2 regions of the Ralstonia edaphi genome follow, and region 1 is predicted to be linked to the other one. Evidence: predicted binding sites of a transcription regulator. Region 1 holds the regulator's gene; the other holds the start of a gene.

What was found. Region 1 encodes LexA, which represses DNA repair genes until DNA is damaged. Its sites were predicted from a motif close to ACTGTATNNNNATACAGT; they were not measured.
Region 2: recA (recombinase RecA) is a predicted target of LexA. The motif match lies at 2,117-2,134, and genes of this name have one in related genera.

What each region holds. Positions count from the first base shown of each region.
Region 1 covers NZ_CATWHI010000005.1:344,363-348,574, reverse strand. Annotated here, with positions in the region: gene R2669_RS19145 (asparaginase) at 1-114, opposite strand, end outside; gene R2669_RS19140 (ferredoxin--NADP reductase) at 252-1,028, opposite strand; gene lexA (transcriptional repressor LexA) at 1,283-1,933, shown strand; gene R2669_RS19130 (hypothetical protein) at 2,053-2,238, shown strand; gene R2669_RS19125 (cupin domain-containing protein) at 2,581-2,892, opposite strand; gene R2669_RS19120 (dipeptidase) at 2,909-4,212, opposite strand, start outside.
Region 2 covers NZ_CATWHI010000003.1:124,900-129,111, reverse strand. Annotated here, with positions in the region: gene R2669_RS11005 (sensor histidine kinase) at 1-1,316, opposite strand, end outside; gene R2669_RS11000 (response regulator) at 1,309-2,022, opposite strand; gene recA (recombinase RecA) at 2,288-3,346, shown strand; gene recX (recombination regulator RecX) at 3,443-3,922, shown strand; gene R2669_RS10985 (DUF2889 domain-containing protein) at 4,212-4,212, shown strand, end outside.

The sequences.
Region 1 (4,212 bases):
CAGTTGATCGATGGGGACGGCGCCAGCGCGATAGCGTGCGGCGGAGCCAGCGTCGTCAGCAGAGCCGGCGATCGTGCCGCCGGTGGCGAGGATGGCGATGGTAGGCAAGGACATCGTTGCAGACATGCGTGGTGGGCAAGGCGCGCATTGTATCCGCCCGCCCCGCCTTTGCCGACGCGGGATAGCCCTCGGCGCCGGCAAAAACAAAACGCCGGCACACAGGCCGGCGTTTGCAGCGGAAGCCGTATCGATTATTTCTCGACGAAGGCGCGCTCGATCACGTAGTCCCCCGCTTCGCCCATGCGCGGCGAGATCTTGAAGCCGCGGGCATCGAGCAGCTTGCAGGTGTCTTCCAGCATGGCCGGGCTGCCACAGATCATGGCGCGGTCGACTGCCGGGTCCATCGGGGGCAGGCCGATGTCGGCAGACAGCTTGCCGCTGTCGACGAGATCCGTCAGGCGGCCCATATTGCGGAACGGCTCACGCGTGACGGTCGGGTAGTAGATCAGCTTCTCGCGCACCTGATCGCCGAAGAATTCGTTGTTCGGCAATTCCCGGGTGATGAAGTCGGCATAGGCCAGCTCGCTCACTTGCCGCACGCCGTGCAAAAGCACAACCTTCTCGAAGCGCTCGTAGGTTTCCGGGTCCTGGATGATGCTCATGAACGGCGCGAGGCCAGTGCCGGTGCCGAACAGGTACAGGTTCTTGCCCGGCAGCAGGTCATCCAGCACGAGCGTGCCGACCGGCTTCTTGCTCACCAGCAGCTTGTCGCCCACCTTCAGATGCTGCAGTCGCGACGTCAGCGGGCCGTTCTGCACCTTGATGCTGAAGAACTCGAGATGCTCTTCGTAGTTCGGGCTGGCGATACTGTAGGCGCGCATCAGCGGCTTGCCCTCGACCTCCAGCCCAATCATGACGAAGTGGCCGTTATGGAAGCGCAGCGCCTGATCGCGCGTGGTCTTGAAGCTGAACAGCGAGTCATTCCAGTGATGGACGCTCAGAACGGTCTCTTGATTGAAGGCGGACATGGTGACGTTCGGGCCGGCCCAACGAGGCTCCATCGGGCTATGTGGCGATGCAATAAATCGGTCAAGGCCTTGATTTTATGCGATTCCCTCCGGCCGCGCCTGCATGGATTGCGCATAAGCTTCTAACCAGTCGCGTAGGTTTTGACGCCGATCAGAAGGACTGGGCGCGCGCGCAACAGGTCACAACAAAATCACTTGCGCTTCCTGCGTCACTGTATAAAATCACAGCACCTGTTCAAATATACAGTACGCCGATGGCCACCCTCACCCCCCGCCAACAGCAGATTTACGACCTGATCCGCCAGACGATCCAGCGCACGGGCTTTCCACCCACGCGCGCCGAGATTGCCGCGGAGTTCGGCTTCTCGTCGCCCAATGCAGCCGAGGAACACCTGCGTGCGCTGGCACGCAAAGGCGTGATCGAACTGACCCCGGGCGCCTCGCGGGGCATTCGGCTGCGGGCGGCAGGCGACACGTCGCAGCATCAGTTCTCGCTGCCGTCGATGGGGTTGATGCAGCTGACACTGCCTCTGGTGGGCCGCGTGGCCGCCGGGAGCCCGATCCTCGCAGCAGAGCACATTGATCGCCAGTACCAAGTTGATCCGTCGCTGTTTTCTGCGCAGCCCGATTTTCTGCTGAAGGTGCGTGGCATGAGCATGCGCGACGCCGGCATTCTGGACGGCGATCTGCTGGCCGTGCAGCGCGCCGCTGAAGCGGCCAACGGCAAGATCGTCGTGGCTCGACTGGGCGATGACGTCACGGTCAAGCGTTTCCAGCGCAAGGGCCGACATGTCGAGCTGATCGCCGAGAACCCCGATTTCGAACCGATCCATGTTGATCTGGATCGCGATGAGTTTCACCTGGAGGGCTTGGCCGTCGGTCTGATCCGGCCTGCCGCGCCATAAGTCTTCGGCGCATCTCCGCGCCAAATCTTCGCTGTTTGATCCAACCTGGAGGTGAGCCATCGGCTCGCCAGGGCGGAGTCTTGCCACTCGCTTTTCCACCCGAACTCACGAGGTCTGTCATGCGACTCGGATCGATGTCTTCCCGCCGCCGCCCGGTACAGCCGGTGCCCTTCCGCCAAACCCAGGGCGTGCGCATCTATCAGGGGGAGCAGCGCCGTACGATGGTCGGCAGCATGGCCGCCATCTGCCGCATGCTGGATGCGATCCCGGTGGGCTCACGTGCCGCTGGGGCTGAAAGCTGCTGAGGAAAAGAAAGACGGGCAAGGGCTGCAAACCGCATTGCGGCGCCCGATCAGGGCATACCCCAATGCTGCCGCCGCAACTGATTTCATACACTTGCCGTGCCCTGAGGACAGGGCTTTCTTCAACTGATTTTCGGCCCGCCGTTTGAGCGGGCTGTTTTTTCTGTCCGGAAGTTGCTGCAGCGGCACATTCGACGGTGTTCCACTAGCAAAACGGACGTTTACCCGGATGTTGTTTGGCGTACGTGACAGTAGTATTGCCAATGCCCTCAGGGGCAATGAGATCGCTGAATTCGAAGCCCGCACATCGCGGGCTTTTTTTTGTCCTAACCGGGCGGCGAGCTGCTAAACGCTTCCCGCTTTCTCGACGACGAGAATCCGAGCCTCGCCACGCGGGTGCGCCACATGCTCACAACCGATACCGGCGAAGAAAATGTCGCCGGGCTCCAGCGTCGCGACCTTCTCTTCACCGGCTTCGCGGTAATGCATGTCGACCGTGCCGTCGAGCACCACGAACACCTCCTCGCCGTCGTTTACGTGCCAGCGATAAGGCTGGTCCGTCCAGTGCAGGCGCGTAGTAATGCCGCCCATATTGGCAATATCGAGCGCACCCCAGGCACGCTCGGCAGTGAACGACTTGGCGCGGATGATGTTCATGGCCGTCCTCCAACGGTTACTGCATCGACTGCAGATTGCCGATGCGCACCAGCATCTCGGTGAACATCTGCATATCGAGGTCGAGGTCCGGCACTTCCTTGTACTCGTTGGCGTTGTGCGCGGTGTACTTCTTGCCCGGCATGGCGGGGCCAAAGTTGATGGCGTTCGGCATCAGCTTGGCCGTCGTGCTGCCGGCCGTCGGCACGGGCTTGGCATCGAGGCCAGTGGTGTCGCCGTAGATGTTGAGCAGCGTCGACAGCCACGCGCCCTTCGGATCGCGCGCCATCCAGTTGCCCTGATCGTGGTTGATCTCAACGGCGACATGGTTGGCGTTGGCCCATGCGTTGATCTTGCCGGCGATCTCGCCGCGCAGTGCGTCGGGCGTTTTGCCGCGCGGCATGCGCACGTTGGCGGTCACCTCCACGCGGCCATTCTTGTCACCGATCACGGTGGGTGAAATGGTCAGCGGGCCCATGAAATCATCCTTGTAGGCGACGCCCATGGTGTTGCCAAGGTAATCGGTACCGTAAACATCGGCCAGATACCGCACAGCGTGGGCGTAGGCGTTGTCTGCCAGGCCGAGATCGGCTGCACGCAGGAACAGCGCCAGGCGCGGCAGCGGGTTGACGCCCTCTTCCGGACGCGAGCCGTGCGCCGACGTGCCGGTCGCTTTCACCACGATGCTGTCCGCCGTGCGCGCGATGTCGATCGAGAACTTGCCTTGCGCCGCTAGGCTGTTCACAAATGCGTCGCGCTTGGCTTCGAGCGCGGCGGCGGCCACGCCCAGATCTCCGCCCTTGAGCGTGGCCGTGGCCGTTTGTGGGATGGAACTGGCCGACGCCGCGCCCGTCATCGCGACGATGGCTGTGTGCGAAGCATCGCCAGCCTGCGCTGGGAAGAAGACTTTCAATGCGCCCGTGCCTTTCTCTGCCACCACGGCCGGATACTTGCTGTCGAGCACGATGTTGTACGCGGGCAATTGGGTGTGCTCGCGGTAGTACTTCATGCCGTCACCGCCGGTTTCTTCGGTGGTTTCGATCATCAGGCGGATCGTGCGGGCGAGCGGCACCCCGCTGTCCTTGACCGTTTTCATGGCATACATCGCGGCGGCGATCGAACCCTTGTCGTCAATCGTGCCGCGGCCGTACAGCAGATTGCCGACGCGCGTGACCTTGAACGGATCGAGCTTGGTGCCGTCGCCGAGCACCCACTCCTCCGCCTTTGCGGGCACAACGTCGGCGTGGGTCAGAATGCCGAATTCGTCCGAGCCGGTGCCTGGCAACGTGACTTCAAAGACGCGGTTGTCGACGTTGCGGTATT
Region 2 (4,212 bases), on a different contig from region 1:
ATGAAGACGAACGGCTCGAACGGCGCGGTGGTCACGCGCACGGTGACATGTCCGCCGTCGGGCGTGTAGCGGATCGCGTTGTCGAGCAGGTTGTTGAGCATCTCGGCGAGCATCGTCGCGTTGCCCGAAATCGTGACGGGCGGCCCAGGCTCCTCGAAGCCGAGGTCGATCTGCTTGGCCCACGCCTTGGGCAGCCAGTCGGCCACCACCTGGCGCGACAGCGCGCAGATATCCAGCGGCACCATGCCGTCGGTGGCCCCCATGTTTTCCATGCGCGCGAGCGAAAGCAGCTGCTTGACGAGGTGCGCGGTGCGATCCGAGCTGTCGGCGATATGTGCGAGCGTGCGGCGCAGTTCGTCGGGCGACTGTTCGCGCTGTGCCAACTCAGCCTGCATGCGCAGACCGGCCAGCGGCGTCTTCATCTGATGCGCGGCATCCGCAATGAAGCGCTTCTGCGTGTGCACCGATTGCTCAAGGCGCCCGAGCAAGTCATTGAACGATGCCACCAGCGGCGTCAGCTCCTGCGGCGCGGCACCTTCGTCGATGGGGCTGGTGTCGCCGGGGTTGCGCGCGCGGATGCGCTCCTGGATCGCATTGAGCGGCGCCAGCCCGCGCGTGAGCCCAAACCACACCAGGATCACCGCCAACGGCAGGATCACGAACTGCGGCAGGATCACGCCCTTGATGATTTCGTTGGCCAGTTGCGCGCGCTTGTCGAGCGTCTCCGCCACCTGGACCAGAGCGGGTTTGCCGTCCGAGCCCGGCCGCTGCACAAAGGTATAGGCAACGCGGATCTCTGTGCCGTGGATGTGGTCGTCGCGCAGTTGCACGAGGCCGCCCGCATTGGCGTCTTCTTCGGGCGGCAGCGGCAGGTCGCGGTCCCCGGAGACAAACTCGCCGTTGGTGCCCAGCACCTGGTAGTAAATGTTGTCGGTTTCGTCCGCACGCAAAATCTCACGCGCGGAGATCGGCAACTGCAGCGTCACGCGTCCGTTGACTTCGCGCAGTTGCTGGCTGAGCACGATCGCGCTCGATTCCAACGCGCGGTCGTATGGCGCATTCGCAATCGACTTGGCCACCAGGTACGTCACCGCAATGCTCATTGGCCACAGCAACAGCAGCGGCGCGAGCATCCAGTCGAGAATTTCGCCGAAGAGGGACCGGGCGACGGGCCGCGTGGCGTCGTCTTCGAGGTGGGGGAGGGTATCGGCGAGGTCGCTGTCGTCGTCGCGGCCATTGGCCCCGGGCGCCGTGTCGCCGCGCTCGCGCAGCGATGCGCGATGCCGACGCCACGGCCAGGCCAGCCGATCACCCATGGGCAGCAGTCGCGGTGGTGGTCGTGGGGGTGGCCATGCGTTCCAGGCAATAGCCCAGCCCGCGCACGGTCGCGATGCGGATGCCTTCCACTTCGATCTTCTTGCGCAGCCGGTGGATGTAGACCTCGATGGCGTTGTTGCTGACTTCTTCGCCCCAGCCGCAGAGGTGGTCGACCAGCTGCTCTTTCGACACCAGGCGGCCGACGCGCGCCAGCAGAATCTCCAGCAGCCCAATCTCGCGCGCCGAGAGTTCCACCACCTGATCATGGATATAGGCAATGCGCCCGACCTGGTCGAATGCCAGCGGGCCGTGGCGCACGAGTGTGGCGCCGCCGCCCGTGCCGCGTCGCACCAGTGCACGCACGCGTGCTTCCAGCTCGGACAGCGCGAAAGGCTTGGCCATGTAATCGTCGGCGCCCAGGTCCAGGCCCTTGACGCGTTCTTCCACGCTGTCGGCGGCGGTCAGGATCAGCACCGGCAGCATGGCCCCGCGCGAGCGCAGGCGTTTGAGGACCTCCAGCCCCGACATACGGGGCAGGCCCACATCGAGAATCAGCAGGTCATAGGTCTGGGCCGTCTGCGCGGACAGCGCCGCGTCGGCAGTCGCCCCGTCGGAGGCTTGGTCGACGGCATAACCCGCCTGGCGCAGCGAGCGTGTAAGCCCGTCAGCCAGCGTGGCGTCGTCTTCGGCAATCAGGATGCGCATGCGTGTCTCCCCGCGATGCCGGGCAAGATACCTTGCCCATCCCGCCCGCTACATTGTTTTCGCGCGACATCTGTTCTGGAGACTTGTCAAAACCACTGGTTTTTTATACAGTACTCCGAATTCGCGGTGCTGTAGTCTTGGCGGCGCTAAAGTCATGGAATGGGTCGCGTCGGGGCAATCAGCCAGCGGCCCGTTGTTGCAGGCAACCGCTGGAATCGCAAGCCCTTGCGGCCCATTTATACACCAATTTGCACGAAGGACGACCATGGAAGACGGTAAGAAGGCAGCTGCGATGAGCGCAGAAAAGCAGAAGGCGCTGGCTGCCGCGCTCGCGCAGATCGAAAAGCAGTTCGGCAAGGGCTCCATCATGAAGATGGGCGACGCCGAGGTCGAGCCGGTCCAGGTCGTGTCCACGGGGTCGCTCGGGTTGGACGTGGCGCTGGGCGTTGGCGGCCTGCCGCGCGGCCGTGTCATTGAAATCTACGGTCCGGAGTCGTCGGGTAAGACCACGCTGACACTGCAAGTGGTTGCCGAGATGCAGAAGCTGGGCGGCACCTGCGCGTTCATCGACGCAGAACATGCGCTTGACGTCACTTATGCGGACAAGATTGGCGTCAGCGTGCCGGACCTGCTGATCTCTCAGCCGGACACGGGTGAGCAGGCTCTGGAAATTGCCGACGCGCTGGTGCGCTCGGGCTCGGTTGACCTGATCGTCATCGACTCGGTGGCCGCGCTGGTGCCGAAGGCTGAAATTGAGGGCGAAATGGGCGATGCGTTGCCCGGCCTGCAGGCCCGTCTGATGAGCCAAGCGCTGCGCAAGCTGACCGGCACCATCAAGAAGACCAATTGCATGGTCATCTTCATCAACCAGATCCGCATGAAGATCGGTGTGATGTTCGGCTCGCCGGAAACCACCACGGGTGGTAATGCACTGAAGTTCTACGCTTCGGTGCGTCTGGACATCCGCCGTATCGGCTCGATCAAGAAGGGCGACGACGTCGTCGGCAACGAAACCAAGGTCAAGGTCGTCAAGAACAAGGTGGCGCCGCCGTTCCGCGAAGCCATTTTCGACATCCTTTACGGCCAAGGTGTGTCGCGCGAGGGCGAAATCATCGACCTCGGTGTGGAAGCCAAGATCGTTGAAAAGTCCGGCGCCTGGTACAGCTACGGCGGCGAGCGCATCGGCCAAGGCCGCGACAACTGCCGTGAATACCTGCGCGAGAACCCCGACCTCGCCCGTGACATCGAGAACAAGGTCCGCGAAGCACTGGGCGTGACGCCGATGGGCGCCGTCGCAGTGGCCGAGGAAATCGGAGAAGAGTAATTGGGTTGGCCGTCGGCGCAGATCGACGGCTCTATCGAGCTTCATACGCCTGCCGTCCCCCAACGGCGGGCGTTTTCTTTTTGAGCCTGAAACTGTATGCCGCTGCCGCGCCCACCCTTATCGCTGAAGGCTCGTGCGCTGGGCTATCTGTCTCGGCGCGAGCACAGCCGTATCGAATTGCGCCGTAAGTTGGTGCCGCACGCCGAGTCCGTCGAAGAGGTCGACGCGCTGCTGGATTGGCTGGAAGGCGAAAACTGGCTTTCCAACACGCGTTTTGCTGAAAGCATGGTCCACCGCCGCGCGGGTCGCTACGGTACAGCGCGCCTGATGCAGGAGTTGAAGACACATCAGCTTGGCGCAGAGACGCTGGGCGAGGTCAAGGCGCAACTGCAAAGCACGGAAGCCGCCCGGGCCAAAGCCCTCTGGGAAAAGCGCTTCGGCCGCCCACCGGCCGACTTGGCCGAACGTGCCAAGCAGGTGCGGTACATGATGGCGCGTGGATTCTCCCGTTCCGTCGTGTCCCGCATCATCGCGGGGGCCGATGAACTGCTGGAAGATGGCGACGAGTCGGCCTGAATGCTGCCATCTCGCAACAATTCGTCCGGACAATCTCTTGTGTGCAGATCCCGTGGGTTGCACCTCACGCTGTTGTTGCAACCACTTTCACACCGCATTGCAGCACGTGATCAGTCTGGTCGTGACGACGTGTTAAAATGCCGGTCTTTGATACCGCCCCTAACCTTAATTTCGGTTGCACGGCGGTATGTTCGTGTGTGGCGGCTGATGCGCTGCTGCATACGTCCCGTAGGCGGCGCGCGAGATCCGCGTGCGCCGCCTCCATCGGTCCTATCGGTCTGTCTGGTCCA